Regions from separate parts of the Paenibacillus sp. FSL W8-0194 genome, predicted to be linked through region 2. Evidence: predicted binding sites of a transcription regulator. Region 2 holds the regulator's gene; the other holds the start of a gene.

The links. Region 2 encodes LexA, which represses DNA repair genes until DNA is damaged. Its sites were predicted from a motif close to CGAACATATGTTCG; they were not measured.
Region 1: a site for LexA is predicted at 3,001-3,014, ahead of recA (recombinase RecA). Genes of this name have one in related genera too.

The regions. Positions count from the first base shown of each region.
Region 1 is NZ_CP150205.1:3,700,861-3,717,110, reverse strand. Features, by position in the region: gene MKY58_RS16750 (YajQ family cyclic di-GMP-binding protein) at 139-630, shown strand; gene pgsA (CDP-diacylglycerol--glycerol-3-phosphate 3-phosphatidyltransferase) at 826-1,413, shown strand; gene MKY58_RS16740 (competence/damage-inducible protein A) at 1,588-2,841, shown strand; gene recA (recombinase RecA) at 3,084-4,145, shown strand; gene MKY58_RS16730 (RecX family transcriptional regulator) at 4,291-4,986, shown strand; gene rny (ribonuclease Y) at 5,261-6,808, shown strand; gene MKY58_RS16720 (TIGR00282 family metallophosphoesterase) at 6,895-7,689, shown strand; gene MKY58_RS16715 (stage V sporulation protein S) at 7,848-8,108, shown strand; gene MKY58_RS16710 (dipeptidase) at 8,259-9,281, shown strand; gene MKY58_RS16705 (phosphate propanoyltransferase) at 9,549-10,121, shown strand; gene miaB (tRNA (N6-isopentenyl adenosine(37)-C2)-methylthiotransferase MiaB) at 10,367-11,929, shown strand; gene MKY58_RS16695 (YlbF family regulator) at 11,995-12,408, shown strand; gene MKY58_RS16690 (GNAT family N-acetyltransferase) at 12,535-12,996, shown strand; gene MKY58_RS16685 (PaaI family thioesterase) at 13,032-13,433, shown strand; gene MKY58_RS16680 (NUDIX domain-containing protein) at 13,538-14,332, shown strand; gene MKY58_RS16675 (nicotinate phosphoribosyltransferase) at 14,472-15,917, shown strand; gene MKY58_RS16670 (acryloyl-CoA reductase) at 16,020-16,250, shown strand, end outside.
Region 2 is NZ_CP150205.1:2,383,133-2,399,382, forward strand. Features, by position in the region: gene MKY58_RS10640 (extracellular solute-binding protein) at 1-1,133, shown strand, start outside; gene MKY58_RS10645 (sugar ABC transporter permease) at 1,222-2,112, shown strand; gene MKY58_RS10650 (carbohydrate ABC transporter permease) at 2,127-3,005, shown strand; gene MKY58_RS10655 (histidine kinase) at 3,093-4,907, shown strand; gene MKY58_RS10660 (response regulator) at 4,885-6,078, shown strand; gene MKY58_RS10665 (serine hydrolase domain-containing protein) at 6,289-7,320, shown strand; gene lexA (transcriptional repressor LexA) at 7,387-8,013, opposite strand; gene MKY58_RS10675 (LysM peptidoglycan-binding domain-containing protein) at 8,207-8,587, shown strand; gene MKY58_RS10680 (DUF896 domain-containing protein) at 8,689-8,883, shown strand; gene MKY58_RS10685 (hypothetical protein) at 8,918-9,463, shown strand; gene MKY58_RS10690 (HAD family hydrolase) at 9,495-10,298, shown strand; gene MKY58_RS10695 (FixH family protein) at 10,531-10,944, shown strand; gene MKY58_RS10700 (acireductone dioxygenase) at 11,049-11,591, opposite strand; gene metH (methionine synthase) at 11,761-15,204, shown strand; gene rnz (ribonuclease Z) at 15,366-16,250, shown strand, end outside.

The DNA.
Region 1 (16,250 bases), 1.3 Mb from region 2:
ATGTCTTTTTGGTATTTGACCGCGGGATGTTGGCGGGGTGTTATCCGCCGCCCGGCAAAGATTCGCATAAATACATTAGACTTGTCCGCAACATTTTCATATAATATGACATGAAGTTTTAAGAAAGGACGTGTAGCAATGGCTTCCGAAAATTCATTCGATATCGTTTCCAAGTTCGATTTGCAGGAAATGAACAATGCCATCAACCAGGCGGAACGAGAAATCGAAACCCGCTTTGACTTTAAAGGCAGCAAAAGCAGCCTGAAGCTGGAAAAGGACGCGCTCGTCATCGTTTCGGACGATGAATACAAGCTCAAGTCGGTCATTGACATTTTGCAGTCGAAAATGATCAAACGGGGCCTATCCCTGAAAAACGTGGATTACGGCAAAATTGAACCGGCTTCGATGGGGACGGTCCGCCAGCGCATCGGCTTGAAACAGGGAATCGACCAGGAGAACGCCAAAAAAATCAACGTGCTCATCCGCGATTCCAAGCTGAAGGTCAAAAGCCAAATCCAAGGCGACCAAATCCGCGTGACGGGGAAAAGCAAGGACGATCTGCAGGCTGTCATGCAGCTTTTGCGCAAGGCGGATCTTCCGCTTGATTTGCAGTTCACGAACTTCAAATAACTTCCCAGGCAGGCAACGCGCCGGGGGTTGGTTCCCCCGAAAGGCGCTCCCCTCAGGCTTTTGACAGGGAATAAAACGTTATATTATACTTGGGGAGAAGTGCATGTGGATGTTTTTACATAGCTGTTTCCGGTACCTCGGTGCCGATCATTTGAATTCATTCATCAAGTTTGCTTGATCCGGGGAGGGTGCACATTGAATTTGCCCAACCGTATTACCATTGCAAGAATTTGTTTGATTCCGATCATGATGGTGTTTCTTTTGGTGGATTTCAGCTTCTATCCTAAACCATTGGTCTGGAATTCTTACGAGCTGCCCTTGAATCAGCTTGTCGCTGCATTCATTTTCGTTTTGGCGGCCAGCACGGACGGTATAGACGGTTATTTGGCGCGGAAGAACAACATGGTTACGAATCTGGGTAAGCTGCTTGACCCTTTGGCGGATAAACTCCTTGTGGCAGCGGTGCTGATCTCCCTCGTCGAGATGGGGAAATGCGATTCGTGGATTGCGGTCGTCATCATCAGCCGCGAGTTCGCGGTGACCGGGCTGCGCCAGATCGCGCTTTTGGACGGATCGGTCGTAGCCGCGAGCAAATGGGGAAAAGCGAAGACGGTTGTTCAAATCGTTGCCATTATCCTGATGCTCATCAACAACTTCCCATTTGAACTGATCGGCATTCCGCTGGACACGATCGCCACTTGGGCGGCTGCGTTGATCACGATTTATTCGGGTATCGATTATTTCGTCAAAAACAAACATCTGCTTCGGCTATCCAATGCGTAAACGGCAATAGGTTCAATCCTATTGCTTTTTCTTTCATCAGACGGAAAGAACTTCCGCTGTTTCTGGTTGCCCGGAGAAGGATATATCTTTTTTATACGGCACATTCGCCGTATCGTGCCAAATTTTTTTAAGCGGGGCGTCTTGGATGCGCCGATTTCTAGGAGGAGTGACAGCATGAAAGCGGAAATTATCGCGGTAGGAACTGAACTGCTGCTGGGACAAATCTTGAATACGAACGCGCAGTATTTATCCCGGGAGCTTGCGGCCATGGGGATCGACGTTTATTTCCAAACGGTCGTCGGCGACAACATGGGGCGTCTGCAGCATGCCATCGAGCTGGCTTCGGAGCGGGCGGACATTCTGCTTCTGACCGGCGGGATCGGACCAACCCAGGATGACCTTACCAAAGATGCGCTTGCAGCCGTGCTGGGGCGCGAATTGCATATCGATGCTGCGGCGATGGAGCAGGTGGAGGAATTTTTCGTCAGCCGCGGCCGGGACATGACGGAAAACAACCGCCGCCAGGCGCTCGTCATCGAAGGGAGCACGCCGCTTCCGAACGAAACCGGTTTGGCGGTCGGAGTGGCCATCGCCCAGGACGGCAAATTTTACATCGTTCTCCCGGGTCCGCCAAAAGAAATGAAGCCGATGTTCGACCGGCAGGCGAAACCATGGCTGCAGCGGCATGCGTTGACGGATGAAATGCCGATTTATTCCAGGATGCTGAAGTTTGCCGGCATCGGCGAATCGCTGCTGGAGGATAAGCTGCTTGATCTGATCCAGGCCCAGAGCGATCCGACCATCGCCCCTTACGCCAAGGAAGGCGAGGTTTCGGTGCGGATTTCAACGAAGGCGGCAAGCGAGGCCGAGGCGGAGAAAAAGCTGGAGGCGATGGAAGCCAAAATTCAAGAGCGCCTTCCGGGGCATATATACGCAAACACGGACATGCCGATCGAACAAAAGATCGTGGAGATCATGTCGGAGCGCGGGTTGACGCTCAGCGCGGCCGAAAGCTGCACGGGCGGGTTGCTGATGGAGAGCATCACGGCGATCCCGGGCAGCTCGGCGATGTTTCTCGGCGGATTCATATGTTATTCCAACGAGATGAAAGAGAAGCTTCTCGGTGTGCCGCGTTCTCTGCTCGAAGGGGATCAGGCTCCGGGGGCGGTCAGCCGCGAAGTGGCGGAAGCCCTTGCCGACCAGGTGCGGACGATCACAGGCAGCGATTTCGGGCTGTCGGTCACGGGGGTTGCCGGACCGGGCGATTCCGAAGGCAAACCTGCCGGCCTGGTATACGTCGGCCTTGCGGAGCGGGGGAAAGATACCGAGGTGTTTGAACTGCGGCTGGGCGGCAACCGGGAGAGCGTCCGGGGCCGTTCGGTCAAGACGCTGCTTTACCGGCTCTGGCTGAGATTAATTTCCAAGTGAGGCCTTCCCCTTCGAAGGGCAGTTGTGCTTCGGCGTTCAAAAGAGGTATAATACGAGCATACGGAAGAACCGTGCAAATAAGGATTTGCTGCGGTTCTTTTCTTTTCCGGGCCGCGGCTTCCAGCCGAAAGGAGAAATGGGCCGAAAACAAAAAAAAAACGAATGTATGTTCGAAAAAATGCTTGGCAAACGTTCCAAAACAAGGTATGATATCAATATAAACGGTGAAGGATGTGAGTTTATTGTCAGATCGTCGTGCTGCGCTTGAAATCGCGCTTCGTCAGATAGAGAAACAATTCGGTAAAGGGTCCATTATGAAATTGGGCGAATCGACCCACATGCAGGTGGAAGTCGTTCCCAGCGGTTCCCTGGCTTTGGATATAGCATTAGGTATCGGCGGACTTCCAAGAGGCCGCGTCATTGAAGTATACGGTCCGGAATCTTCCGGTAAAACGACGGTGGCTTTGCATGCCATCGCCGAAGTTCAAAAGGCTGGCGGACAAGCCGCGTTTATTGATGCGGAACATGCTTTGGATCCGCTTTACGCTAGCAAGTTGGGCGTAAATATTGACGAGCTTTTGTTATCCCAGCCGGATACGGGCGAGCAAGCGCTGGAAATCGCCGAAGCGCTCGTCCGCAGCGGAGCGGTAGACATTATCGTCGTAGACTCGGTTGCTGCGCTTGTTCCTAAGGCCGAGATCGAAGGCGAGATGGGCGATTCCCACGTCGGCCTGCAGGCCCGCCTGATGTCGCAGGCGTTGCGCAAGCTGTCCGGCGCGATCGCCAAATCGAAGACGATTGCCATCTTTATTAACCAGTTGCGCGAGAAAGTCGGCGTCATGTTCGGCAACCCCGAAACGACTCCAGGCGGACGAGCCCTCAAGTTCTACTCTTCGGTGCGCCTCGACGTTCGCCGCGTAGAAAGCATCAAGATGGGCAATGACGTGGTCGGGAACCGTACCCGGATCAAGGTGGTCAAGAACAAGGTGGCGCCTCCATTCAAACAGGCGGAGATCGACATCATGTACGGTGAAGGCATTTCCAAGGAAGGAAGCATCATCGATATCGGCACGGAATTGGATATCGTCAACAAGAGCGGTGCATGGTATTCCTTCGAAGGGGAGCGCCTGGGCCAAGGCCGCGAAAATGCGAAGCAGTTTTTGAAGGAAAATACGCAAATTTGCGATACCATCGAGCAGAAGATTCGGGAAGCAAGCAATCTGACGACGGTGGTGCCTTCTCCATCAGCGACCGAGCTGGAAGCAGAGCAGCTGGAAGAGCAGGAATTGTTAGAGCTTGAATAAATAAAGTTTGACTTCAATCCAAGGCGCCCTGGCGATTCGTCCAGAGCGCCTTTTCTTTGATTGCGAAACAGGGCAGGAGGAAGCGAACGTGCAGGAAGACATACGGAACCGGCAAGATCGGCCGTACCGGCAGGAGCAGCAGGATATGGCGGATATCAGCCTTTTTCCGGACGGCGTGGATTTGGTCATCACCGCGGTGGAGCGGCATCCCAAGCAAAGGGGACAATACCAAGTCTCATTCGGCGAATACATGCTGCTCATCCATGAAGACACGATGATCAAATACCGGATGCTGAAGGGCAGCATCTTTACGAAGCAGGAGCTTGAAGAGATCGTGCTGGCGAACGAAAAGCAGCGGGCGTACGTCCAGGCGCTAAAATACTTGGAACGGAAGCAGCGGACGAAAAAGGAATTGGCGGAGCGGTTGCGGCAGAAGGATTTCGGGCAAGCTGTTACGGAGCAAGCCCTCGACAGGCTGGAGCGGGAAGGCCTGATTAATGACGAGCTGTACGCCAAGCAGTGGGCCGAGCAGCGCATTTCAAGCCAGAGGAAGGGAAGGGCCTGGGTGAAGCAGGAGCTTCGCCAGAAGGGCGTCGACAGCCTTCTGATCAGCGAAGCGTTGGCTGAGGTCAGCGAAGAGCAGGAGTTCGAAAGCTGCCTGGCCGTCGGGAGAAAAAAATGGAGGCAGACCCGCGGCGAATGCATGGACAAGAAGCGAAAAACAGGCGCTTTTTTAATGCGCAGGGGATTCTCGGGGGAACTCGTTCGCAAGGTGATCAATGAATTGGTCCGCGAAGACGGGGAAGCCGACGAGAACGAAGAGCCTTTTGCGTTCGATTAAGGCAAATGTTAACATATTATGAAAGCCTCTCTCTTGACAATATCTTTTCACAAATACTAAAATGAATATGAATCTTGTATAGAAAAGAACCCTTTTTCCTTCCAAAAAAGGCTCGTTTCTGTCAGATTCAGCAACGCTAATTCATATGGATAATGCCCGTTTTTGCGGGAGATTAGAATCGTTGATTTGCGATTAGTGTAATGATGAAACATGTTGAATGGACAACTGAAGAAAATCCCAAGGAATACCTTGGAGGAACCAACGAGGAGGTGAAATTATGCCTTATCTATGGCTTTGGATCATTCTCGTTGTTGCCGGATTGTTCTTGGGGTTCGTGATTGGATATTTTATTCGCAAATCTCTTGCAGAAGCTAAAATTTCAAGTGCTGAGCATGCTGCGATGCAAATCATCGAAAATGCGAAGAAAGAAGCTGAAGCACTGAAAAAAGAAACGGTACTGGAGGCGAAGGACGAAGTCCACAAAATCCGTACCGAAGCTGAAAAAGACACTCGTGAGCGTCGAAATGAAATTCAACGGCAAGAAAGACGATTGTTGCAGAAAGAAGAGTCGCTGGATAAAAAGATTGAATCGCTGGAACGCAAAGAAGAACAAGTGGCTAACAAAGAGAAGCGCATCGAAGAAACTCAGCAGCAGATTGATTTGATTTATAAAACTCAGGTCGCTGAGTTGGAGCGGATCTCCAATCTTACGATGGAAGATGCCAGAAGCATTATTTTGAACAACGTGGAACAGGAAGTAAGGCATGAAACCGCACAAATGATCAAGGAGATCGAGCAGCAGGCCAAGGAGGAAGCGGACAAGAAGGCGCGCGAAATCGTGACTCTTGCCATCCAACGCTGCGCTGCCGACCATGTCGCGGAAACAACTGTATCTGTCGTGACATTGCCTAACGAGGAAATGAAAGGCCGGATTATCGGTCGGGAAGGCCGGAACATCCGGGCACTGGAAACCCTTACCGGTATTGATCTCATTATTGATGATACGCCTGAAGCCGTCATTCTTTCCGGATTCGATCCGATCCGCAGAGAAATTGCGCGCACTGCCTTGGAAAAACTCGTGTCGGATGGCCGAATTCATCCGGCCCGGATCGAAGAAATGGTGGAAAAATCACGCAAAGAGGTCGACGAACGGATTCGCGAATACGGCGAACAGGCGACCTTCGAGGTGGGAGTTCACGGACTGCATCCGGATTTGATCAAAATTTTGGGCCGTCTCAAATTCCGTACCAGCTACGGTCAAAACGTGCTGAAGCACTCCATGGAGGTTGCTTACCTCACGGGACTGATGGCCGGAGAGCTTGGGGAAGACATCGTGCTTGCCAAACGTGCCGGATTGTTGCATGACATCGGAAAAGCGCTGGATCATGAAGTGGAAGGATCGCACGTTGAAATCGGCGTGGAACTAGCGAAGAAATACAAAGAACATCCGGTGGTTATCAACAGTATCGCATCCCATCACGGGGACGTGGAGGCAACTTCCGTCATCGCGATGCTGGTCGGCGCGGCGGATGCACTTTCCGCGGCGAGACCGGGAGCGCGTCGCGAAACGCTTGAAACGTATATTAAACGTCTGGAGAAGCTGGAGGAAATTTCCGAATCCTTCGAGGGCGTCGAAAAATCGTTTGCGATTCAAGCCGGACGCGAGGTTCGCGTCATGGTGCAGCCTGAGAAAATCGATGATGCGGAAGCATTCCGCTTAGCACGGGACATCACGAAAACGATCGAAAATGAACTGGACTATCCGGGGCATATTAAAGTTACCGTTATTCGCGAGACCCGGGCGGTTGAATACGCAAAATAATGATGTATGGAAAAGTGGCCGCGTTAGAGGCCACTTTTCATCTTTTTAGGCCCGTTTGGAGGTCTGTACTTAAGGAGGGGAACGTTATTAACGTTTTATTTATAGGGGACATCGTCGGAAGCGTGGGCAGAAAGGCATTAAAGGATACGCTGCCTTCCCTGAAAGCGAAATATAACCCGCATGTCATTATCGTCAACGGCGAAAACGCCGCATCAGGCCGAGGAATTACCCAGTCGATCGCCAAAGATTTTTTCGAATGGGGCGTCCACGGCATCACGATGGGCAACCATACGTGGGACAACAAGGACATTTTCGATTTTATCGATGACGAACCGCGCATGATCCGTCCGGCGAATTTTCCGCCGGGAACGCCGGGACGCGGGGCTGCGGTCATTAAGGCGAACGGGAAAGAGCTTGCCATCGTCAACCTGCAGGGCCGGACGTTTTTGCCGGCGATCGACTGCCCGTTCCGTACAAGCGATGAAATCATCGATCAACTGCGCAAAAAACATAAATGCATCCTGGTTGATTTTCACGCCGAAGCGACGTCGGAGAAAATCGCGATGGGATGGCACCTGGACGGTCGCGCTTCGATTGTCGTCGGCACGCACACGCATGTGCAAAGCAATGACGATACGATTTTGCCCGGAGGCACGGCCTATTTGACAGACGCCGGCATGGTGGGCCCGAAAGACGGCATACTCGGCATGGAGCGGGAAGCTGTTTTGCGCAAATTCAAGACCCAGCTGCCGGTCCGCTTTGAGGTGGATAAAGGAAAATGGCAGTTCCACGGGCTGTTCGTGCAGCTTGACGATTCCACGGGAAAAGCCAAAAAGATGGAAAAAATCCGGCTGCTCGAAGACGAATGGATCATGAGCTGAACCAAACCAGCCTCTAGGAAATGGGAAATGGGATGCCTGAGACTATCGATGTGTTTTTGAAGGGGAAATTGACAAAAAGAAGGAATTATTTTCCCGCTCACGAATAACATCTATTATGTGGAAGCTAACCATCAACATTCCCAGGGGAGGTTCTTACCATGGAAGTATTAAAAGTTTCAGCAAAGTCCAATCCAAATTCTGTTGCCGGTGCTCTAGCTGGCGTGCTTCGTGAACGTGGTGCTGCTGAACTGCAGGCAATCGGAGCGGGGGCGCTAAACCAAGCCATTAAAGCGGTTGCCATCGCCCGGGGATTCGTCGCGCCAAGCGGTGTTGATTTGATCTGCATTCCAGCTTTTACGGATATCGTGATCGACGGGGAAGACCGGACCGCGATAAAGCTCATCGTGGAACCGAGATGAATCCGGTCGCCGATACGTTGTTGAAACCTGTTTATTGATATAAGCTGAATGAAGCCGGGGATTTAGGAGCCGACGTCCGTGGCTGGCATTCAGTTTATATGGGATAGACAGGTTTTTTTGCATTTTGGAAAAAAGATGACCTTGCGAGGCATGAGAAGGGAGTTAACAAAAGTGACTTTTCCGGTGATTGATTTTCATTGCGACGTACTGAGCAAAATGAGAGAGGACTACGGATTGTCTTTTAAAGACGGGGCTCAGCTTGACGTAACGTATGACCGGATGCTGGAAGGGGAAGTCATGCTGCAATGTTTTGCCATGTATTTGCCCGAGAGCTGGGGAATTCCGCGTTATGAATTCATTTTGGATCAGATCGACGCGTTTAAAACGAGAGTGATGCGGACCGGGGAAGGCGTCCGGTGGTTAAAATGGAAGGAGGACGCGGAGGAGCTTGGCCGAACGATCAAAACGGCGGCATCGGGCGGGTCCCGTCACCTTCCGTGGGGACTGTTGTCGGTGGAAGGCGCCGACGGCTTCGAAGGCAACCTGTATTATGTCCGGATGTGTTATGAGCTTGGGGTCCGTTTTCTCGGCATCACCTGGAATTACGCCAATTGGGCGGCGGACGGCGTGCTTGAGCAAAGGAACGGCGGATTTACGGAAAAAGGCAAAAAGCTGATTGAATTGGCCAATGAAACGGGACTCCTCCTGGATGTCTCGCATTTGTCCGAAACCGGATTCTGGGAGCTCGCGGAACGGACCGCACGTCCCTTTATCGCTTCCCATTCCAACGCCAAAGCCGTCTGTGCGCATCCGCGGAATTTGAACGATGACCAGATTCGGGCGATCATCGCCATGAACGGGCGGATCGGTTTGACCTTTGTGCCGTGGTTCGTGCGCGATGGCGGCGAAGGGGCCGTCAAACCGGTGGAGCTGCTGCGCCATATCGAGCATATTTGCGCGCTTGGAGGGGATGACCACCTGATGTTCGGGTCCGATTTCGACGGGATCGACTCGTGGATCGAGGGGCTTGAGCATCCCGGAAAGTACCCTGCATTCGCGGAGCTGCTGTCCCGGCATTTTCCCGAAGCCTCGGTCCGGAAATGGATGTCGGGGAATGCGCTTTCGTATTTGACGAGCCATCTGCCGGAACGGGATAACGCAAGTGCCGGATAATGGTTAACGTGTCCGTTTGCCAAATGTTGGGGCTGTTCGGCGTTTACCGCATCAGAATCCAACGTCCGTCCAGCTGCCCCAAGAAGCCGGCATCCTGCCAATTGGAAGGGCTGCGGGCCCCTTCATATTTTGACAATCTTGTAGCGAAACGCAAATAATCGGCGCAGAAGGGGCTTGCTTCACCGGCAGCGCCTTTTTATTTTTGGGTAAATGGAGGTATAATGGTTTGGCGTACAGATCATAGAGAAAAAATAAGGAGTGATCCACGTGAGTAAAACTGTACCTGTTGGCGTTTCCGCCAGACATATTCATTTGACCCAAGAGCACATCGAGGTGCTGTTCGGAGAAGGATATCAATTGACCGAGTTTAAACCTTTGTCCCAGCCGGGCCAATTTGCGGCCAATGAAACGGTTGCCGTGATGGGGCCGAAAGGCGGGTTCGAGAAAGTGAGAATTTTGGGCCCTGCCCGCAAAGACAGCCAGCTCGAAATTTCCCGGACCGATTCTTTTGCGATCGGCGTCAAAGCGCCTGTGCGCGAATCGGGCAACATCGAAGGAACACCCGGCATCAAAGTGAAAGGCCCTAAAGGCGAAATCGAACTGGAGCGGGGCGTGATCGTTGCAGCCCGCCACATTCACTTTCATACATCCGATGCGGAAAAATGGGGAATCGCCGACAAACAAATGTTGAAGGTTCGCGTCGGCGGCGAACGCGGTCTCGTATTCGAGAACGTCATTGCCCGCGTGTCCGATTCCTTTGCGCTGGACATGCATATCGATACCGATGAAGGAAACGCGGCCGGCGTCAAAACCGGGGATACCGCTGAAATCATTGACTAATTGCCAGCTTTACATGCATAGGGTTGATAAAACGGGAGAGCCATCTCCCGTTTTTTTATTCGCGAAGCCGTACCGACCGTCTTGCCTACATATACCTTGGTTTTTGGCACCCGCCAGCTCGTAAAAGCTACGATTTTCTGGTTGGAGGAAAGTGGCTAACGATGGATGTTCATGCTATAATTTATTGGAATGCCTTTTAGGCTTGAAGGTTTGTCCCCAAGGGAATTGAAGGAGTGATCGAAAGCATGGCCAAGGAAACGAAGGATTACTCCAAATATTTTGATTTTTCCGACGCCAAGGTTCTGTCAGAGGATGAACACGGCAAAACCATTCGCATCAAAGGTCGGGAAATTCATATTATTTCGGAGCCTAACCATAGACAAAGCAAGAAGCGCCGCCGTGAGGAAGTCCAGGTTCTGTATGAAACGGCCGTGCCCGAGGAGCTTCGCGGGATCGGAAACGGAAAGCATTACATCGTGTATACGTACGGCTGCCAGATGAACGAGCATGATTCGGAAACGATCAAAGGCATGCTGGAGGAAATGGGATACACGCCGACGGAAGACCGCAAGGAAGCCGACATCATTTTGCTCAACACCTGCGCGATCCGCGAAAATGCGGAGGACAAGGTGTTCGGCGAACTCGGCCATCTGAAACATCTGAAAAAAGAAAAACCCGGGCTGCTGCTCGGCGTCTGCGGCTGCATGTCCCAAGAGGAAAACGTCGTCAACCGCATCATGCAAAAACACGGGTTCGTCGATATCATCTTCGGAACGCATAACTTGCACAGACTGCCTCATTTGGTGAAAGAAGCGTTATTCAGCAAGGAGATGGTCGTCGAGGTCTGGTCCAAAGAAGGCGACATCATCGAAAACCTGCCGAAAAAACGGGAAGGACTGCGCGCATGGGTCAACATCATGTACGGATGCGATAAGTTCTGCACGTACTGCATCGTGCCGATGACCCGCGGCAAGGAACGCAGCCGCCGTCCGGAGGACGTCATCGCCGAAGTGCGCGATTTGGCCCGCCAAGGCTTTAAGGAAATTACGCTGCTCGGGCAGAACGTAAACGCTTATGGCAAGGATTTCACCGATATCAGCTACAGCTTCGCCGACCTGATGGACGATATCCGCAAAATCGATATTCCGCGCATCCGGTTTACGACGTCCCATCCGCGGGATTTTGACGACCATTTGGTCGAAGTTCTCAGCAAAGGCGGCAACCTGGTGGAGCATATCCATCTGCCGGTGCAGTCGGGAAGCAACGAAATCCTCAAAATCATGGGCCGGAAATACACCCGGGAAATCTATCTGGAGCTGGTCCGGAAAATCAAAGAAGCCGTTCCGGGCGTCGTCCTGACGACGGATATCATCGTCGGGTTCCCGGGCGAAACCGAAGAGCAGTTTGAAGAGACGTTGTCGCTTGTCAATGAGGTCGGATTCGACTCCGCGTACACGTTCATTTATTCGCCGCGCGAGGGCACGCCGGCCGCCGTCATGGAGGACAACGTCCCGATGGAGGTTAAAAGCGAACGCCTGCAGCGGCTGAACCGCGCCATCGAAGTGCACAGCCGCAAGAGCCACGAAAACCTGCGCGGACAGATCGTCGAAGTTCTGGTCGAAGGCGAAAGCAAAAACAACGCCTCCGTATTGGCCGGACGGACCCGCACCAACAAGCTGGTTCATTTTGAAGGCGGCAAGGAGCTCATAGGCAGCTTCGTCAACGTCAAAATAACCGATGCGATGACCTGGTACATCAAAGGCGAAATCGTGACAGAAACAAACGAAGCTCCTGCACTCGCTCATTAAGAGTCAATTTAACGGAATAGGGGTAATGTAAGGTGACAGAAAAGGGTCGTATCAATAGTTTGGGCATGATGTCATACGATACCAGGGATTTGATCATCCGCGACGATATTATGGCAAAAGCCAAAGAACTCGCGGAACTGATCTCTGGCAGCGAAGAAGTCAAACAGTACCAGAAGGCGGAAGAAAAAATCCGCAATCATGAGCATGTGCAAAAGCTGATCGCAACGCTCAAAAAGCGGCAAAAGGAACTTGTGGCGTTCGAATCGTTCCAAAATCCGCAAATGGTTGCGAAAATCGAAAAGGAAATGGAAGAACTGCAGGACGAGATCGACAGCATCCCGCTCGTCGTCGAATTCCAGCAAAGCCAAAGCGACATCAACTACCTGTTGCAGCTGGTCATGTCGGTCATCCGGGATACCGTTTCGGAGAAAATCAACGTGGAAGCGGGATCGGACGAACCTCCTGCAAGCTGCGGGTAAGATGGATAAGAAAGGCGGCGGATCATGCATCCGCGCCTTTTTTTAGGATATAGGCTTTAAAATCGGATTTAATTAAGGCTTTATAAGCCGTAAGCGATTCTTTATGCATGAGGGAGGTGGCGGCAGGTGAATATCAGACCGACGCGGCCGGGGGAGAAGCTTCCGGCATCTTTGTTGCTGCTTGCCGATCCGGACTGGTCCCAGGTGGAGAAATATGTGGACAAATCCAGCTGGACGGTGGCCGAGGAGAATGGAAATTTGATCGGCGTATGCGGCTTGATGCCTTTGGATCAGGCTTCCGCGGAAATCATGAATTTGGCGGTCGACCCGGATTGGCAGGGGAAAGGGCTTGGCAAACGGCTGATCGCCAGCGCCTTGGAGCAGGCTCAAGGCCAAGGTTATCAAAAGGTGATCGTACGGACCGGGAATTCCAGCTTAAACCAGCTGGGATTGTATCAAAAATGCGGATTCCGGATGATTCGGATAGAGCGGGACTATTTTGTGAACAACTATCCTGAGCCAATATTTGAAAACGGCATTCCGTGCCGGGATCAAATCGTTCTGGAGCTTATGCTCCGCATGGAATAATAACGGACATTCAAGACAGCATGGGGGGAATACAGATGAACGCATTGGAGGAAATGATCGCCAGAGGCGAAAACACGTTTTGGTCTTATTTGGGCTGCGAGTTCGTATCGGCAGACGAGGAGAAAATCGTGATCGCTTTGGATGCCAAGGAACATCATACCAATTCGATGGGCATCATCCATGGAGGCGTGCTGACGTCCCTGATGGACCAGGCGATGGGGATGGCGGCAACGGCTGCGGCGGAGCAGGACAGCTGCGTCACGACAAACCTCAACGTGCATTTTATGTCTGCCATGAAGACGGGAAAACTCATCGTAACGGCAAAGGTCATTCACCGCGCGGGTAGATCCATGACGACCGAAGCGCGTATCCATAACAGCGAAGGGACGCTGGGCTGTCTGGCAACGGCAACCTTTCGAATCGTGAATCGCAAATAGGTTATCGGGCACGTAAACCCATCCATTGAACAAAAAGGGACTTGACATTTGTTATCAGTAAATCATAATGAAAGTATCAAAAAGATACTCTATGTGGTGATGATATGAACGAACATCGGAAAGAACAGGACACTTCACCTGAAGCACGGGCCTACTCGGCCAAAAAATACCGGACGCCAGACGGCGTGCCGGCGGATATCGTCATGTTCACCCTGACCAAAAGGGAACGGAAAACAGTGACCAAAACGCTGCCGATCCGCGAACTGAAGGTGATGCTGGTCAGGCGAAAATCGTGGCCGTGTGCGGGCATGTGGGCTTTGCCCGGAGGATTTTGCCGGGAAAGCGAATCGATCTATGATGCGGCCAAGCGGGAATTGAAGGAAGAAACCGGGGTAGACGGAGGGCATTTGGAATACCTCGGGGTATACAGCACGCCGGGAAGGGATCCGCGGGGCTGGATCATCAGCCATGCTTTTTTTGCTTTGGTGGAAGAATGGATGCTTGAAAGCAGGCAGGCCGCCGATGACGCGGGCGAAGTGGGGCTGTTTGGCATTGAAGAGGCGCTCAGCGACTTGGAACTGGCATTCGACCATCGGGACATTATCCGGGACGCTTACATGCGGATTCAAAAGCAAATGCTGCATTCGACGATCGCCCGCCAGTTCCTGCCCGAGCAGTTTACGCTCAGCGAGCTTTACCAGGTCATCCAGACCGTCGTGCCCGAATTCAGCGAACCGAATTTTATCCGCAAAATCACCTCTACCCGCAGCAGGCAAGGGATTTTGGAGGAAGTCCGGGACGAAAACGGGAAGCCGCTCAGTTCGAACCAATATTCGCAGCGTCCGGCACAGCTGTACCGGTTTACCGACTACGTGCCGCTGTTGTCCATCTACACGTGAGCTGCAGGAAAAGGCAAGCAGACCTCGCGGCAATGGCGCTGCCCGCTGAGGGCTGCCCACGAAAATAGGGAACAAGAAGAAACGAAGGCTTGAAGAGTCATGGACCCTGCAGGGCTGGAATACAAAGGAGGAAGCCTGCATGCAAACAGCAGGTCTGGCATTACATACAGACAAGTACCAAATCAATATGATGTATGCGCATTGGGTGAACCGGTCGCATCAGCAAAAGGCGGTTTTCGAAGCGTATTTCCGCAAACTTCCGTTCGGCAACGGGTATGCCGTCTTCGCCGGTCTGGAGAGGATCGTTCATTACATCGCAAACTTGCGTTTTTCGGACGAAGACCTTAAATATTTGTCGGAGCAGGAAGAAAACTACGACACCGCGTTTTTGGAGGAGCTGAAGCAGTTCCGGTTCTGCGGGAATATCTATTCCATGAAGGAAGGGGCGCTGGTGTTCCCGAACGAGCCGCTCATCCGGGTGGAAGGAACCATCATGGAAACCCAACTGGTGGAAACGGCGCTGCTCAACTTCATGAACTTCCAGACGCTGATCGCCACGAAAGCGTCGCGCGTGAAGCAGGTCGCGGGGGACGACATATTGCTCGAGTTCGGAACGCGGCGCGCCCAGGAAGCCGATGCAGCCGTCTGGGGCGCTCGTGCCGCATACATTGCGGGGTTCCACGCCACCTCCAACATGCTTGCAGGGCAAAAATTCGGCATCCCGACGAAAGGAACGCATGCCCATTCGTGGGTGCAAAGCTTTTCCTCCGAACAGGAGGCCTTTGACACGTACGCGAAGGTAATGCCGGACGAAGTGACGCTGCTCGTGGACACGTTCGACACGTTAAAAAGCGGCGTGCCGCATGCGATCGAGACGGCCAAAAAGCTTGAAGCCGCCGGCAAAAAAATGTCCGCGATCCGCCTCGACAGCGGGGACCTGGCCTATTTGTCGATCCAAGCCCGCAAAATGCTGGACGACGCCGGATTATCCTATATTAAAATCGTTGCCTCGAACGATCTGGACGAAAACACGATTCTGAACCTGAAGGCGCAGGGAGCCCGCATCGACACGTGGGGCGTCGGCACCCAGCTCATTACCGCCGCGGACCAGCCTGCGCTCGGGGGCGTATACAAGCTCGTGGAACGCGAAGTGAACGGCGAAATGGTCCCGACAATCAAAATTTCGGGCAACCCGGAAAAGGTGTCCACGCCGGGCAAAAAGGACGTCTACCGCATCGTGGACCGGGTCACCGGCAAAGCGACAGCGGACTACATCGTGTTCCCGGACGAAGAAAAGCCGCGCGACAGGCTGAAGCTGTTTAATCCGCAGCACCCGTATTTGCAAAAATACGTCAAAAACTACGAGGCCGTCCCGATGCTGCACCAAATTTTCGAAAACGGCAAGCTGGTGTACGAGCTCCCTTCCCTGGAGGAAATCCGCAGTTACCACCGCGCGCAAATGGAGCTGTTTTGGCCGGAATATTTGCGCAAGCTGAATCCGGAAATTTACCGCGTCAATTTGAGCGAAAAAGTCTGGGACCTGAAGCAAAAGCTGATGGCCGAATTCATGCAAACGGAAGAATAAACGGAATATTCGGATCATCGAGATTCGGCAAAGGAACGGGATCGCTCCTTGCCGAATCTTTTTTACAAACGGACAAACGATTTCTGAAGGAGGGAAAGACGAATGGAAACGTTTAAAGCCTATGTCATCCGGCGCAGCGGCGAAAGTCTGGCCGGACAAATCGAAGAAATGAGCCTGGACGCTCTTCCGGGAGGCGATGTGCTTGTGAAAGTGCATTATTCAGGAGTGAACTTCAAGGACGGACTCGCCAGCGTGCCTGAAGGGAAAGTCGTCAAGGAGTATCCGATCATTCCGGGGATCGACCTGGCCGGCGAGGTTGTCAGCTCAAGCCAC
Region 2 (16,250 bases):
ACAAGCTGGTGAAGCAATACGAATCGGAGCATCCGAACATCAAAATCGAGCTCGATTCCCTGAACACCGATCAGCAAAAGCTGAAGCTGAAAACGCAAGCGGCGTCCAAAGAGGTGCCGGACATTACCGTGGTCAACCCGGCCGCGCAAATGCAGCCGTTCGTGGAAGCGAAGCTGCTCGCGCCGCTGGACGACATGCTGGACCAAAACGGACTCCGGGGCACGTTCCAGGACGGGCTTCTCGATTGGTACAGCTTTGACGGCCATACCTATGCCGTGCCGGACGGCAACAACATCGGCGTGGTGTACTACAACAAGGAGCTTTTCGAAAAAGGCGGGGTTAAGGTGCCGACGACGTTCGAAGAAATGGTTGATGTCGTCAAAACGCTGAAATCCAAGGGCATCCAACCGATGGCGATCGGCGAAAAAGACACCTGGACGGGATCGTTCCTGTTCATGAACATGCTGCTTCGGACCAACAACGGCCCGGGCTTCCTGAAGGACGTGCTCGATAAAAAGAAAACGTTCGAAGATCCGGCATTCAAGGAAGCGGTCGACGCGTTCCAAAACCTCATCCAGGCCGGAGCCTTCCAGGAAGGCGTCACGTCTTTCGACTACAACGCAGGCGAAAACCTGTTCAAGACCGGCAAAGCGGCCATGTACTTTATGGGCACGTGGGCGACGGGAGGCATCGAAACGTCTTCCGTCAACGGAAAAGTCGGCGTGTTCAAGTTCCCGACGATCAACGGCAAAGGCAACCCGGACGAGTTCATGCTGGCGCCGGGTAGCGCGTTTGCGATCTCCGCGGACAGTAAACATCTGGATGAAACGAAGGCGTTCCTGAACTGGTTTATGCTGAACTTCCCGAAAGAAGCGTTCGAAGCCAAAGGCGCAGTGGGAATCGGACAAAAAGTGGACGGCGATTTCAAGGCGGCCGGATACTCCGACATGGCGATGGAGGTGCTGAATCTGTTCAAAGACGTGAAGGGCGGGGATCTGGCGTTCGACAACACGATGAACCCGGGAACGGCGCAAGCTCATCTTGCCAGCATCCAAAACCTGTTCGTACAGAAAAAGGATTCGGCCGAAGTCGCGAAGGAACATCAGTCGGCATTCGAAGCCAACAACAAATAAGCTTGATGTAATGGAGGGAACGCGTGCGAAAGGCGGCATGCCGTTCCCTTCTGCTTCACTAGACCAGCCAGAAAAAGGAGGGGTTCCCATGAACGTGCTCAAAGTCTCCCGCTGGACGATTGCCGCGTTTGTGCTGCCTTGCTTGATCCTATACGCAGGCATCGTATTCGTGCCGATCCTCGTCTCCATGTACAGCGGTCTGCTGGATTGGAACGGCATCGGGGAGTCCAGGTTCGTCGGGTTCGAAAATTTCAAAAACCTGTTTTTCCATGATCCGGTATTTTGGCCGTCCGTACGGAGAACGCTGCTGTTTGCCGTGTTTTCGATGGCGGAAATCCCGATTGCGCTGCTTGTGGCCATTTTGCTCAAACGGTATATCCGCAGACCGAATTTTCTCGTGTCGAGTTACTTTTTGCCCGTCATTCTGTCGGTCGTTGTCGTCGGCCAGCTGTGGAAAACGATTTACAATCCCGCGTCGATGGGGGGCATGCTGAACCAGGTGCTGGAAGCGGTCGGCCTAGGATCATGGACGCATGAATGGCTTACCGACCCGTCGGTTGCGATGTATTCGCTGTATTTCGTGGCGCTCTGGCAGTACTTGGGTTACCACACGCTGATCCAGTATACGGGGATATTAAACGTTCCTGAAGAAATCTATGAGGCAGCGCGGATCGATGGCGCCGATGGGTTTGCCGCCGACCGATACATCACGTTTCCGAACATCATTCCGATCTTCAAAATCTCGATCGTGCTGGCGTTTATCGGCTCGCTGCAGGCTTTTGACATGGTGATGGTGATGACGGGCGGCGGACCCGCGCACGCAACTGACGTCATTTCGACCCATATGTACAACATGTCCTTCCTGTCCATGAAATACGGGTACGGCAGCTCGATTGCGGCATGTTTGGTCGTGCTATGCCTTGCGGCCACCTTCCTGATCAATCTGATATTCAACAAGCTGGAGAAACGCTTTTCGTAAAGGAGGAAAACGCCATGAATACGAGCTCTGCCGTTACGTTGAACAAGCCGGCGGCCGCTGCCCGCCGCGGACGGTTTTCCGCTGCGAAAACGATCGTCATCCTGTTTTTGTCCATATTGGTGGTCACGCAGGTATATCCGCTGCTATGGCTTGTGCTGTATTCGCTGAAAACGAACGAAGAAATTTTGTCGGGCAGCTTTTTCGCCCTGCCGCACGCTCCGCAATGGAGCAACTATAGCGCGGCGCTCGAAGGGAATTATTTTCGATATTTGCTGAACAGCTTATTCGTCACGTCGGTGACGATGGCTGCGGTCATTTTGCTGAGCTCCCTGTGCGCGTATGCGATCAGCCGATTCCGCTGGCGATACGGGCAAGGGGTTATGCTGCTGTTCCTGATCGGGATGATGATCCCGATGCAGGCCACGCTGCTGCCGCTCATGATCATTTTCAAAAACATGCACGTGCTGAACACGCATTTGTCGCTGATCCTGCCTTATGTCGCGTTTTCGATGCCGATCGCGGTGTTTATTTTGAGCGGGTTCATGAAAACCATTCCGCATGAAATCGAAGAGTCGGCCGTGATCGACGGGGCCAGCATCTGGCGCATTTTCCGCAGCATCATATTGCCGGTGTCCGTTCCGCCCGTCATGACGGTTTGCATTTTGACGTTCATCAACATTTGGAATGAATACATTTTGGCGGCTACGTTCATTTCGTCGGAAAAGCTCAAAACGCTGCCGTTCGGCGTGAACAGCTTCGTCAGCCAATATTCGGTCAATTACGGCGCGATCGGTGCTTTTCTCGTGCTCGGCGCGCTGCCGGTCATCCTGATCTATTTCTTGTTATCCGATAAAATCACCGAAGGCATGGTGGCAGGCGCCGTCAAGGGATAAAGGGCCAAAAAATCGGGCGGAACAAGCGGCGCATATGCTAAAATGGACACGAAAAGCCGATGCTTTGAAAGGGGGAAGCCGAGGTACGTGAGACGCTTCCGATCCATACGCAGCCGCTTGTTCCTGCTTTTTATGGGATGCATGACGGGAATCCTGATATTGATGAGCATGCTGTATTACAATCGAACGTTATCGATCATTCACGCCAAGGTGGGCGACATCGCCGAAAAAAACATCTCCCAGACCGCGGGGCTGTTCAACTTGATGCTGCAGGGCTATAACAGCTTGTCCAAATCGCTGAACAGCAACTACGAGCTTACCCGCCTGCTGCAGGAAAAGCCGGACGATCCGGCGGCGGAAATCATGAACGAACGCACCATCACGAACATTATCGGGGCGGCCTACTATTCGCGGGACGATGTGCTGGGCATCCACATATTATCGCCCGACGGCAAGGTGTACAGCTACGAAAGGCAGTTTGCCGGGGTCATCGACAACAACTACGCCCAAACCGAATGGTATAAAAAGCTCGAAGCATCCTCGGGCAACATGGTCTGGCTCGGGTTATACCCCGGTTCGCCGATCAACACGCTGCAGGCGGAAAAGCAGGCGTTCGTGTTCGGGCGCAAGCTGTACGATTTGGATAACCATAAAGAGATCGGAATGTTGATGATCGAAACGAACCCGTCTCCGATGATGGAAGCGCTGTCTAACGTGAGCATCAGCCCCGGAACGCAGGTCTACATTTTGGACGAAGCGAAAAAAATCATCGCCTCCTCCGAACGAAAAGGAGCCAAACGCCCGGAGCTGGACCGGCTGCCGCAGCCGTCGCCGGAAGATAATATCTTCGTTGACGGCACGTCCAAGGAGCTGATCGTCGCCGCCAACACGACGATGGCCGGGTGGACGATTTACGGCCTGACGCCGAAACAGGACATCCAGGCGGAAGTATATCGGACGACGAAAGTTTTGGTGGTTGTCGTGCTGGCGCTGATCATTTTATCGACGGTGCTGGCTTCGATCGTCTCCCGCAATATCGCGTCTCCGCTCAAGCTTTTGATCCGGGAGATGAAAAAGGTCGAGATGGGAAATTTCAGCGGTTCGGTCAACGTGGATTCCTTCGACGAAATCAACAGCCTGGTCTCGTCGTTCAACCGGATGGTGCACCGGATGGACGAGCTGATCGAAACGATCAAAATTTCGACCGTCAGCGAAAAAAACGCGCAGCTGCAAGCGCTGCAGGCCCAGGTGAATCCGCATTTCCTCTACAACACGCTCGACATGATCTATTGGATGCTGGACGAGCAGGAAAACGAACGGCTGAGCAGGGTGGTTCTGTCGCTTTCGCAAATGTTCAGGTACAGCAGCAATTGGGAAGAAGCGGCGCGAACCACGCTGGGGCGCGAATTAGAGCAAATCGGCCATTACTTGACGATCATCGAAACGCGGCTCGGCGGAAGGCTGCAAACGAACATTGACGCGAACGCAGCCTGGCTGGACGCGCCGCTTCCGAAAATGACGATTCAGCCGATCATCGAAAACGCGGTCAAATACGGTTTGGAGCCGAAGGAAGGCATGGGCGTGCTGAACGTGCGCACGGAAAAGGAAGGGAACAAGCTGCTGATCAAAATCGAGGACAACGGAATGGGCATGGATGCCGAGACGCTGGAGCGGGTAAAAGAGACGATGCACGCCAAACATCAGCGGTCGCCGGATGCGGATTCGCCCGGAAGAAGACGCGGCATCGGGCTGCGGAACGTACACGACCGCCTGGTGATGATGTTCGGCGGACCATACGGTTTGAGCATCGAAAGCGAGCCGCTGCAAGGAACGACGGTGACCGTTGCCATACCGATTCCGGCCGAAGGGGAGGACGAAGATGAACATATTGGTGGTGGATGATGAAAGCGTGATCCGGGAGGGGATCAAGCGGACGATCCGCAAAGCGTTTCCCGGCCACGGCGTGCAATTGGCGGAAAATCCGGACGAAGCGGCGCAAATTCTCCGGGGCGGCCAGATCGACGTGGTGCTCACGGATATTTTGATGCCGGGCATGACCGGACTCGAATTGATGCAGGTGTCCCGGAGCAATTATCCGCACGTGAAATGGGTAATCATCTCCGCGTATTCCGAATTTGCTTACGCCAAAGAAGCGGTCAGGCTCGGGGCCAAGGATTATATGCTTAAGCCGATCGGCAAGGAGGCGCTGATTTCGATGATCGGGCGGCTCGGCGAGGAAGTGGAGCGGGACGCCGAGCTGGAGCAGGAAACGCGGCTGCTCCGGAGCAACCTGAAGTTTTTGCGTGAAGCGGTATTCCAGCGCTGGGCGACGGGACTCGACATCGGGAACTTGGACATCGCCCCGTTCGTGGAGCGGTACCCCCGCTTTTATTTGGTGCTGGTCAAAATGGAAAGCGACGACGCTGTACATCTCGAGCATTTTATCGTCGAAAACGTGCTGACCGAGCTGATCGAACGCCACGGAAAAGGGTTCGTCACCAGCCTCGACGGCAAAAGCCTGCTGGGCCTCGTGACGCCGGATTCGCCGGACGGGGCAAAGCGCTTGAGCGACGAGCTGCGGCTGCATCTGAAAAAATACGTCAAGGTGCCGTTCCAAGTCGGGCTGTCCGAAGAAATCCGCGACTTTAACAGCATCCCGGCGGCGATCCGGGGGATGGGGCGGCAGTCCGGAACGCTCGAATTCGAATATTACGCCCCGGGCGGAAACCGGGCGGTCGAAGTAGCCCTCCAATATATCCGTGCGAACTACAATACCGACGTGACGCTGGAAAAGGTCGCCTCCGTCGTCTTTTTGAACCCGGCATACTTCAGCCAAGTGTTCAAGCAAAAAACCGGAAGCGGGTTCAAGGAGTACGTCATTTCGCTGCGGATGGAAAAAGCGATGGAACTGCTGAAGCATACGCAGCTGAAGCTGATCGACATCGCCGAAAAGGTCGGTTACCAGGACGTCAAACACTTTACGCAGGTTTTCCGCAAGCGGACGAACATGACGCCGACGGAATACCGGCAGCGGGGATGGGAGGAGGACGGGCTGAACCGAGCTTGTCCGTAGAAGGGAAAAAGGATGCGCCTCGATATCCGCCTTGGGCCGTGCCAGTTCGACTGGCACGGTTCTTTGCGTTTCTTGCCTAGGAAAGTCCGGTTTTGGGCGATGTTAGGAGATGCTCGCTAGGTTGCTTATTGCCAAAAGGGAACAAATGTTCTATAATTGATGTATTGTTACTTTGGTTGGGGAGGGGGGGGAAGGGAAACAGTGGATCCAATGAGCGTCAGCGAACGGATGGATAGGGAGGGAATTCCCGGGTTAAGCATCGCATTCATTGAGGATGGTTTGATCAGCCATCGGGAGACCTGGGGAAAGCTTGCGGCGGGGGAGACGGAACCGGTCCGGATGGATACGATGTTTAACGCATGTTCCATCAGCAAATTTGCGGCAAGCGTTTTAGCGCTTGTTCTGGTAGAGGAATGCGTCCTTCAATTGGATGAAGAAGCGAATCGGCGCCTGATATCGTGGAAGATTCCGGAGCATCCGCAATTCCGTTCCGGCCGCGTCACGCTGCGCAGGCTTCTTGGCCATCAAGCCGGCTTTTCCGATCCCGATGGAAGCTTTCCGACGTTGGCCAGGGACCGCAAAGCTCCGTCCATGGCGGAATTGTTAACAGGATTAACGGTTTATAGGCAGGAGCCTGCTTTACTGGTCGCCGAGCCGGGAAGCCGGTTCATCTATTCGGATACGGGATTTTGCGTCATGCAGCTGCTGATTGAAGATGCGACGGGGGAGCCGTTCGAAAAGCTGATACGGAGAAAGATATTTGAACCGCTGGGGATGAAAAACAGCCGTTTCGTCATGGACGAATCCGACATTCGCGCGGGATCTGCCGCCGGACATAACCGATATGGCGACCGGTTGGCCAGCCCCTATCCGATTTATCCGTATGCTGCGGCTGCCGGGCTTTGGACGACACCGACGGACCTCGCGATGTTGGCCGCCGAGCTGATGGCTTCGCTGCAGGGGAAGGGGATATTGGGGATTTCCCCAAAGACCGCAAAGGAAATGTTTACACCGCAGAACGGTTTTAAGTGGGCCGGGCTGGGCGTATTCATGGAGTGCCATGGCGGGAAGCTGGAGATTACCTCGCTCGGGTGGGGCAGCGGTTTCCAATGTATGATGACCGTTTATCCCGAGAAAGGCATAGGGGCGGTATGCATGATGAACGCGGATCCGGGCGTGCATCAAGCCGAGAGCCTCCTCGGATATATCACAACGATGTGGCAGCAGGAGAAATTCGGCTAACCCAAATAGAAAGCCCTTGTTCTCCTGGAAGAACAAGGGCTTGTCCATTGGCGAGGCCAACACGGATCAATGAATGTCGCGGAACAAACCGACGACCTTGCCGAGAATGGTCACGTGATTCAAGCGCAGCGGCTCGTAAGACGGATTCTCCGGCTGCAGACGGATATGATCCTTTTCTTTATAGAACGTTTTTACGGTAGCTTCGTCTTCGTCCGTCATGGCAACGACGATATCTCCGTTATCAGCGGTCTGCTGCTGGCGGACGATGACGTAGTCGCCGTTGTGAATGCCCGCCTCGATCATGCTGTCCCCTACGACCGATAGCATAAAGACTTTCTCGTCCCCGACAAAATGCTGGGGCAGAGGGAAATAATCCTCGATATTTTCCGTAGCGGTAATCGGTACGCCGGCCGTAACCTTACCTACCACGGGAACCCGCGCGATCGTTTGCGTGAACAGGTTGCTGCTTTCGGATTCTTCCTGGCCCAAAATCTCAATGGCGCGAGGTTTCGTTGGGTCCCTGCGGATCAATCCCTTTTTCTCCAGTCTGTCCAGATGGCCGTGCACCGTCGAGCTGGAAGCCAGTCCGACGGCTTCGCCGATCTCGCGGACGGAAGGAGGATAACCTTTGGCCCGGACTTCGTTTCTTATAAATTCCAATATCGCTTGCTGCCGGCTAGATATCTTCGACATTCCCCATCAACCCCATTAGTAACGTTTGGTAAAAGTATAACATAGAACTGCCGTTCGTACAAACACAAGTTCTAAAACGGGAACATGATTTTTCCTTAATGGAGAACAATTGTTCGAAAAAACTATTGAACAAAACATGTGTTCGTGTTATATTGTTCTCATACAAGAACAAATGTTTGGAGGAACGGTTAACATGTTAAAATACAGTACATATCAAAGCATATATAATCATGAAATTTCCGGGGGAGACCGCAACGGCGGGAAACTAAAAGAACAGCTTCACGCTTTCCAGGCCATGTTCACGCGGCGCCAGATGGTGAAGCTTCTGCTGATCGTCATAATTATGACGGCAGGGTGTACAGGCATGGTACGCGTATTTGCCGGTTCCCCTCAAGACGAGGTGCAAATGGAACAAATCGTTGTGTCCCAAGGGGACACGTTATGGCAAATCGCCCGGGATCATAAACCGAAGGACATGGATACCCGCGCATACATTCAGATCATTAAGAAGACGAACCATCTGAAATCCAGCGGCATTCAAGCCGGAGATGTCCTTTCTCTTCCTATATATTAGACTTCGTTTTTATGCCTAAGAGCTTGGTAAGGTTCACGCCTTGACAAGCTCTTTTTCTCATGGCAAAGTTAGGTATGAATTGATTATTGGAGGAGTCATGTATGGATATCGACAGCTTAGTTCAGCGCATTAATGAGCTTGCGCGCAAAGACAAAGAGACTGGCCTGACCAAGGAAGAAACCGAAGAACGTGCGAAATTGCGCGAGAGATATCTTCAAAACGTCCGTCGGAACTTCAGGGCCCAGTTGGATTCGATCGAATGGGTAGAAGACCGCAATGACGGAAAGCGCAAATAAAAATACAGAACATCATGGTTAAGGGGGAAACACGATGTCCCGATCTTGGGAAAGAATGGTTCAGAAAAACTCGGCTCAACTAAACAAGCAGCGTAAAAAACAGGGGAAACCTTCGCTGTATTCCTCGAACGGCTCCGCCACGGCCGACGTCTTCAAAGGGCGGAACTTTGTTCTTCCCATCACGCTGGTAGCGCTTGCCGTCATTTACCTTTTGCTCGGAATGACGAGCCAGCAGGCGGCGATGAACACCTCCTTGAATTGGATCGTGGTCGGATTGTACGTTTTGCTGGCGATTATGATTTTTTTGCGCCGCCCGTTTCTTAAAGTGGACAAAAATACGCTTTCCACGATCAAGTTCAATCGCGACCGGCGTTTGACGGCGGACCAAATCGCCAAAATCAAAGCAGGATCCGGTTCGATCGTGATCGAAATGAAAGGAACGAAGGGGAAAAAGGGCAAGGAAATAAAGGGCGGCAATTGGGTGTTTACCCGTTTGATCAACCGCTACGATACCGAAGCCATGGCAGAACGTCTTGAGCGTTTTGCCGCCTCTTTTAATATTCCGTTTGAAAAACAATAGTACAGATTAACGTTGGGAGAGGGATGGGAAGATGGGAGTTACCGCCGTTTTTTTTGATTTGGACGATACGTTGTTGTGGGATGAGCGCAGCGTGAAGGAATCCTTCCAAGCGACCTGCGAAACGGCCGCCGCCAAAACCGGGGTCGACGCGGAGGCGCTTGAAGCGGCTGTCCGCAAAGAGGCGCGGGCTTTGTACGAGTCGTACGACACGTATGCTTTTACCGCCATGATCGGCATTAACCCGTTTGAAGCATTATGGGGGGAATTTACCGTAGGGAAGCAGCCCGAGTTTCAACGGATGGCCGAAATCGTCCCTGAATACCGGAAGGAATCTTGGCGCCGCGGCCTCGCCGAGCTGGGTGTGGAAGACGCGCAGCTGGCCGAAGAACTTGCCCGACAATTCGGGATGGAAAGACGCTCCCGCCCCCATGTGTATGAAGAAACGTTCCAAGTGCTGCAAGAGCTGAAAGGGAACTATAAGCTTCTGTTGCTGACGAACGGCTGCCCGGGATTGCAGCAGGAAAAACTGGATGGCGTACCGGAGCTGGTCCCTTATTTCGACCAAGTCGTCATTTCGGGCAACTTCGGCAAAGGCAAGCCGGATCCTACCATTTTTGAGCATGCGCTCTCCCGCCTGGGCGTAACCCCGGATGAAGCCGTTATGGTAGGCGACAAACTTTCGACGGACATTAAAGGCGGACTGGCCGCCGGGTTAACGACGGTTTGGATCAACCGTAACGGCAGGCCGTATCATTCGAACATCCAGCCGCATTATGAAATCAAGCATTTGTCCGAGCTGCACGGTATTTTGGAGTCTATGAAGCAGCAAGTTTAACCGGCCAAGCATTAAATGCGATATGTTAATTAAAAGTCTGCCGTTTGCGGTTCTGCCGCATGCGCAGGCTTTTTTCATGTTCTTATTGCGGGATCGCCCCAGCACATTGCTAATATTGTCATCAATTTGTGATCAACCCGCCGTTTTGGAAGCCTGAAAAGCATGTATAATAAATGAAGTGCGGTCAAAAAGCCTACATATCTGCAGATTGACGTAAGGGAGTGGCAGGAATTTGAAAAAGAAATATGTTTTCATAAGCATCATCTTGCTTGTCGTTTTTGCTTTGGCAGGCTGCGGCGGCAGCGGCGGACATGACGGCATGAACATGGATGAAGGCATGATGGAACCGTTAAAGGTCGATTTAACTTTGAATCCGGAGCAGGCAAAAGTCGGGGAAAAGGTTTCAATTGAAGTGTTGGTTACGCAGAAGGATCAAAAAGTGGATAAAGCGGATGAAGTCGAAATCGAAATCATAAAAGACGGCGACAGCAGCGTGCACGAGAAAGTGCCTGCCGAAAATGCGGGGGACGGAAAATACGTGCTCGAAAAAACGTTCGACGGCGCGGGAACCTATAAAATCACCTCTCATGTAACCTACGGACCGCAGCATACGATGCCGACCAAAAGTTTGACCGTAAGCGAGTAACGGAATAAGAAAGTAAAAACGAACCCCGTCCCTTGGACAACAAGGAGCGGGGTTCGTTGCATGTATATCATGAACGGGAGGAAGGCCTGACTTCCAATCTCCGTTTAGGCTTTTTGGAAACTCGGATCTTCGACGGGATAAGCGACCCAGCCGTTTTTTTCGATGAAGAGACGTACGGCGATGATTTGGCGGTTATCCATCAGCGTAAAGAAATGGTTGGTGTTTTCGGGAACGGAAATGACGTCGCCGGCTTCGAGTTCCACGTTAAAATATCCGATATCGTCGCTGCCTTTGATGACGAAGATGCCTTTGCCGCCGACGATGGCGCGGATTTCATCCTCCGTATGGGTATGTACCTCTTCGAATTTGTTGAGCAGATCCTCCAGATTCGGCGTCGCGTCCGACAGCGTGATCACGTCCCAGATTTGGTAACCGCGGCGTGCCGCCAAATCGCGGATTTCTTCGTCGTACACCTTCAAAATTTCGTTTTTTTGCTCGTCGGTTAATTGAAAATTATTACGAAGCTCGGCGGGCATCTTGGAAGCGTCCCATTTCTCGAACAATACGTTTTGTTTGTTTAAGAATTCACGAACATTATCGTCACCGGTGATTCTTTCATTCGTATTACGAATTACGATTTCAGCCATTGCCTTTCCCCTCTTTTCCACTTGGTTTAATTTATATTATAACGAAGCCGCCATTTTTTGTCGATGCGTTTCTTCCGTTCCAGCCGTCGCCGTACCGCCGTTTTGGCACTTTTCTAAATATAGGTATTCTGCTAAACTAAGATTTAACGTTTCGCGAGGGGGAAAATACATGAACAGACCTAGCTTGCAGGAAATCATGAAAGACCGAATATTAATACTCGACGGTGCCATGGGCACGATGATCCAGCAGGTCCAGCTCGGTCCCCAGGATTTTGGAGGAGAAGAACTCGAAGGCTGTAACGAGATGCTTGTGCTGACGCGTCCGGACGTCATCGAAGAGATCCATGAAAAATATCTGGAAGCAGGGGCCGATTTAATCGAAACCAATACCTTCGGCGCAACGTCCGTTGTGCTGGCGGAATACGATATACCGGAGAAAGCAAGCGAAATCAATGTAAAGGCGGCGGAAATCGCCCGCCGGGCGGCGGATAAATTCAGCACGCCGGACAAGCCCAGATACGTGGTCGGAGCCATGGGACCGACGACCAAAACATTGTCGGTTACGGGCGGCGTGACGTTCGACGAGCTGGTCGCCAGCTACAAAGAGCAGGCACTGGCTTTAATCGAGGGCCGCGTTGACGCGCTGCTTCTTGAAACGAGCCAGGATACGCTGAACGTGAAAGCCGGAAGCATCGGTATCCGCCAAGCGTTTGAAAGCAGCGGCACGACGCTGCCGGTGATGATTTCAGGCACGATCGAACCGATGGGCACGACGCTGGCGGGGCAGAACATCGAAGCCTTTTATATTTCGCTTGAACATTTAAACCCGATATCCGTCGGGCTTAACTGTGCCACAGGCCCGGAATTTATGCGGGATCATATCCGCTCTTTGTCCTCCATGGCCAAAACGGCGATCAGCTGCTATCCGAACGCCGGGCTGCCGGACGAAAACGGGAACTATCATGAATCCCCGGATTCTTTGGCGCGCAAAATGGAAGACTTCGCGAAAAACGGCTGGTTAAACATCGCCGGCGGATGCTGCGGCACGACGCCGGAGCATATCCGCGCCATGTCCGAAGCGATGGGCAAGTACGAGCCGCGGCCGCTTGCGGGGACCCATGCCCCAGCGATTTCCGGCATCGAACCGGTCTACATCGAACAGGATAACCGCCCTTACATGGTAGGGGAAAGAACCAACGTACTCGGCTCGCGCAAATTCAAGCGGCTGATCGTCGAGGGCAAGTTCGAAGAAGCGTCAGAAATCGCCCGCGCGCAAGTGAAAAACGGGGCGCATGTCATCGACGTATGCGTGCAGGACCCGGACCGCGACGAAGCGATCGACATGAAAAAATTCCTGGAGCTGGTCGTGAAGAAGGTCAAAGTGCCGCTGATGATCGATACGACCGATGCCGAGGTCATCGACCTTGCCTTGAAATATTCGCAGGGCAAATCGATCATTAACTCCATTAACCTTGAAGATGGTGAAGAAAAATTCGAAAAGGTGACGCCGCTGATCCATAAATACGGCGCGGCCGTCGTCGTCGGCACCATTGACGAAAGCGGACAAGCGATACATCGCGACGACAAGCTTAAAGTCGCCCAAAGATCCTATGATCTTCTCGTGAATAAATACAAGCTTGCCCCGGAGGACATCATTTTCGATACGCTTGTCTTTCCGGTCGGCACGGGGGACGAGCAATATATCGGCTCCGCCAGGGAAACGATCGAAGGCATCCGTTTGATCAAACAAGCCATGCCGGAATGCCATACCATCCTCGGCATCAGCAACGTATCCTTCGGCCTGCCCGAGGCCGGGCGCGAGGTGCTGAATTCGGTATTCCTGTACGAATGCACGAAAGCGGGACTTGATTACGCGATCGTCAATACCGAAAAGCTGGAGCGCTACGCTTCGATTCCGGAGGAGGAACGCAAGCTGGCGGAGGCGTTGATTTACGACACGAACGACGAGACGCTTGCCGCGTTTGTCGCCGCATTCCGGAACAAAAAGGTCGAGAAAAAAGAAAAACTGTCCAACCTGACGCTGGAAGAGAGGCTTGCTTCTTACGTGGTGGAAGGCTCCAAGGAAGGGCTGATCCCGGATCTGGATGCGGCATTGCAAAAATACGGCGCGCTGGAAATCATCAACGGGCCTTTGATGGACGGCATGGCGGAAGTCGGAAGGCTGTTCAACAACAATGAACTGATCGTCGCGGAAGTGCTGCAAAGCGCGGAAGTCATGAAAGCGTCCGTGTCGTACCTGGAACAATTCATGGAAAAAAACGAAACCTCGGTCAAAGGCAAAATGCTGCTCGCCACCGTCAAAGGCGATGTGCATGACATCGGGAAAAATCTGGTGGAAATCATCCTTTCCAATAACGGTTACGAGATCGTCAATCTGGGCATAAAAGTAGCACCGGAAACCATTATCGAGGCTTACCGCAGGGAAAAGGCCGATTTGATCGGTTTGTCCGGCCTGCTGGTCAAGTCGGCACAGCAAATGGTCGTGACCGCGCAAGACTTGAGAAATGCGGGCGTAGACGTTCCGATTATGGTCGGCGGTGCCGCGTTGACGCGGAAATTCACAAAAACGCGGATCCGTCCGGAATACAACGGGCTTGTCGTGTATGCCAAGGACGCGATGGACGGGCTCGATCTGGCCAACAAGCTGATGGATCCGGTACAGCGCGAAGCGATGCGGGCGGAAATGGAGGCCGAGCTGGAAGCGCTCAAGGCCGAAACGGAGAAGCCGCAGGTTTTGCCGGAGATTACGCGAGCGGCAAAGTCCAGCGTATCGACCGATGTTCCGGTGTTTATCCCGCCGGATTTGGAGCGTCACATCATCCGGAATTATCCGATTACCCATATCGTGCCGTACATGAACATGCAGATGCTTTTGGGACATCATTTGGGACTGCGCGGCCAGGTGGAACAGCTTTTGGCCGAAGGCAACGAAAAGGCCGTGGAATTGAAAGCGACCGTCGACAGCCTGCTGGAAGAGGCGGCCTCCGAGGGGATCATTCAAGCGCATGCGATGTATCGCTTTTTCCCTGCGCAATCCCGGGGCAACGATATCGTCATTTACGACCCCGAAGACATGTCCAAAGTGCTGCATACGTTCACTTTTCCGCGCCAAAACGTGCCGCCGTTCCTTTGCCTTGCGGATTTCCTGAAATCCCAAGACAGCGGGCAGATGGACTATGTCGGATTTTTGGTGGTCACGGCCGGTCAAGGCATATCGAAGCTGTCGTCGGAATGGAAGGACAAAGGGGACTATCTGCGCTCCCATGCCCTGCAGTCGGTGGCGCTCGAAACCGCCGAAGCGCTTGCCGAACGCGTGCACCACATCATGCGCGACTCTTGGGGATTCCCGGACCCGGCGGATATGACGATGAAGCAGCGCCACGGGGCGCGTTATCAAGGGATCCGCGTTTCGTTCGGTTATCCCGCCTGCCCGGATCTCGAGGATCAGGGGCCGCTGTTCAAGCTGATGAAGCCGGAAGATATCGGCGTGCATCTGACGGAAGGGTTCATGATGGAGCCGGAGGCGTCGGTATCGGCGATGGTGTTTGCGCATCCGGAAGCGCGTTACTTTAATGTCGACAAGGCAAAATGATGTACTCATCCTAACGGATGATGCGAGCGAAAAAATCCTCCTTTTCGGGAGGTTTTTTTGCCGCCATGCCAAGCTTTGCAAGCTTGTTTCGCTGAAGCGGCCGTTTGCTTGTCAAGGGCGGCCGCTTTTTTGCTGACATTACAGAAAGAAGGTTGCTTGTTATGGAACTTGAATTTTTGGGGACCAATGCGGGAGTGCCCTCGCTGCAGCGGAACGTAACGTCGATGGCTTTGCGCATGTTCGAGGAGCGCCGCTCGTTTTGGCTGTTCGATTGCGGGGAGGCGACGCAGCATCAGATCCTGCGATCTTCGTTAAAGCTCAGCAAATTGGAGAAAATTTTCATCACGCATTTGCATGGTGACCATATTTTCGGCCTTCCGGGATTGCTGTCCAGCCGGGCTTATCAAGGCGGCACGACGAAACTGCACGTGTACGGCCCGCCGGGCATCAAACAGTATATCGACGTCAGCCTGACGCTCAGCCAATCCCGGATCGAATATGAGCTTGAGGTCGTTGAACATACCGGGGGAACGGTCTACGAAGACGAGGACATCGTCGTCGAATCGCTGCTGCTCGATCACCGGATCGACAGTTACGGATACCGCATCGCGGAAAAAGACAAACCGGGGAGCCTCGATTTGCAGCGGCTTGCCGAATACGGGTTAAAACCCGGACCGGCATACGGGCGGTTGAAAAGAGGGGAGAGCATCGACCTGGGAAATGGAACGACGCTGCATCCCGGAGAAGTGCTGGGAGCTCCGAAAAAAGGGCGGGTCGTCACGATTTTGGGCGATACCCGTCCTTGCGGAAACGTTTTGAAGCTCGCCCGCGATGCGGATTTGCTCGTGCACGAAGCGACGTTCATGGACGATCTGAAGGAATCGGCGCACAATTACCATCACAGCACGTCCGTTCAGGCAGCCGAGGCTGCGGCCGCCGCCGGGGCCAAAGAACTGATTTTGACCCACTTCAGCTCGCGGTATAAGGACATGGAACATTTAAAGCCGCTGCTCGAAGAAGCGCAGTCGGTATTTCCCAAAACGCTG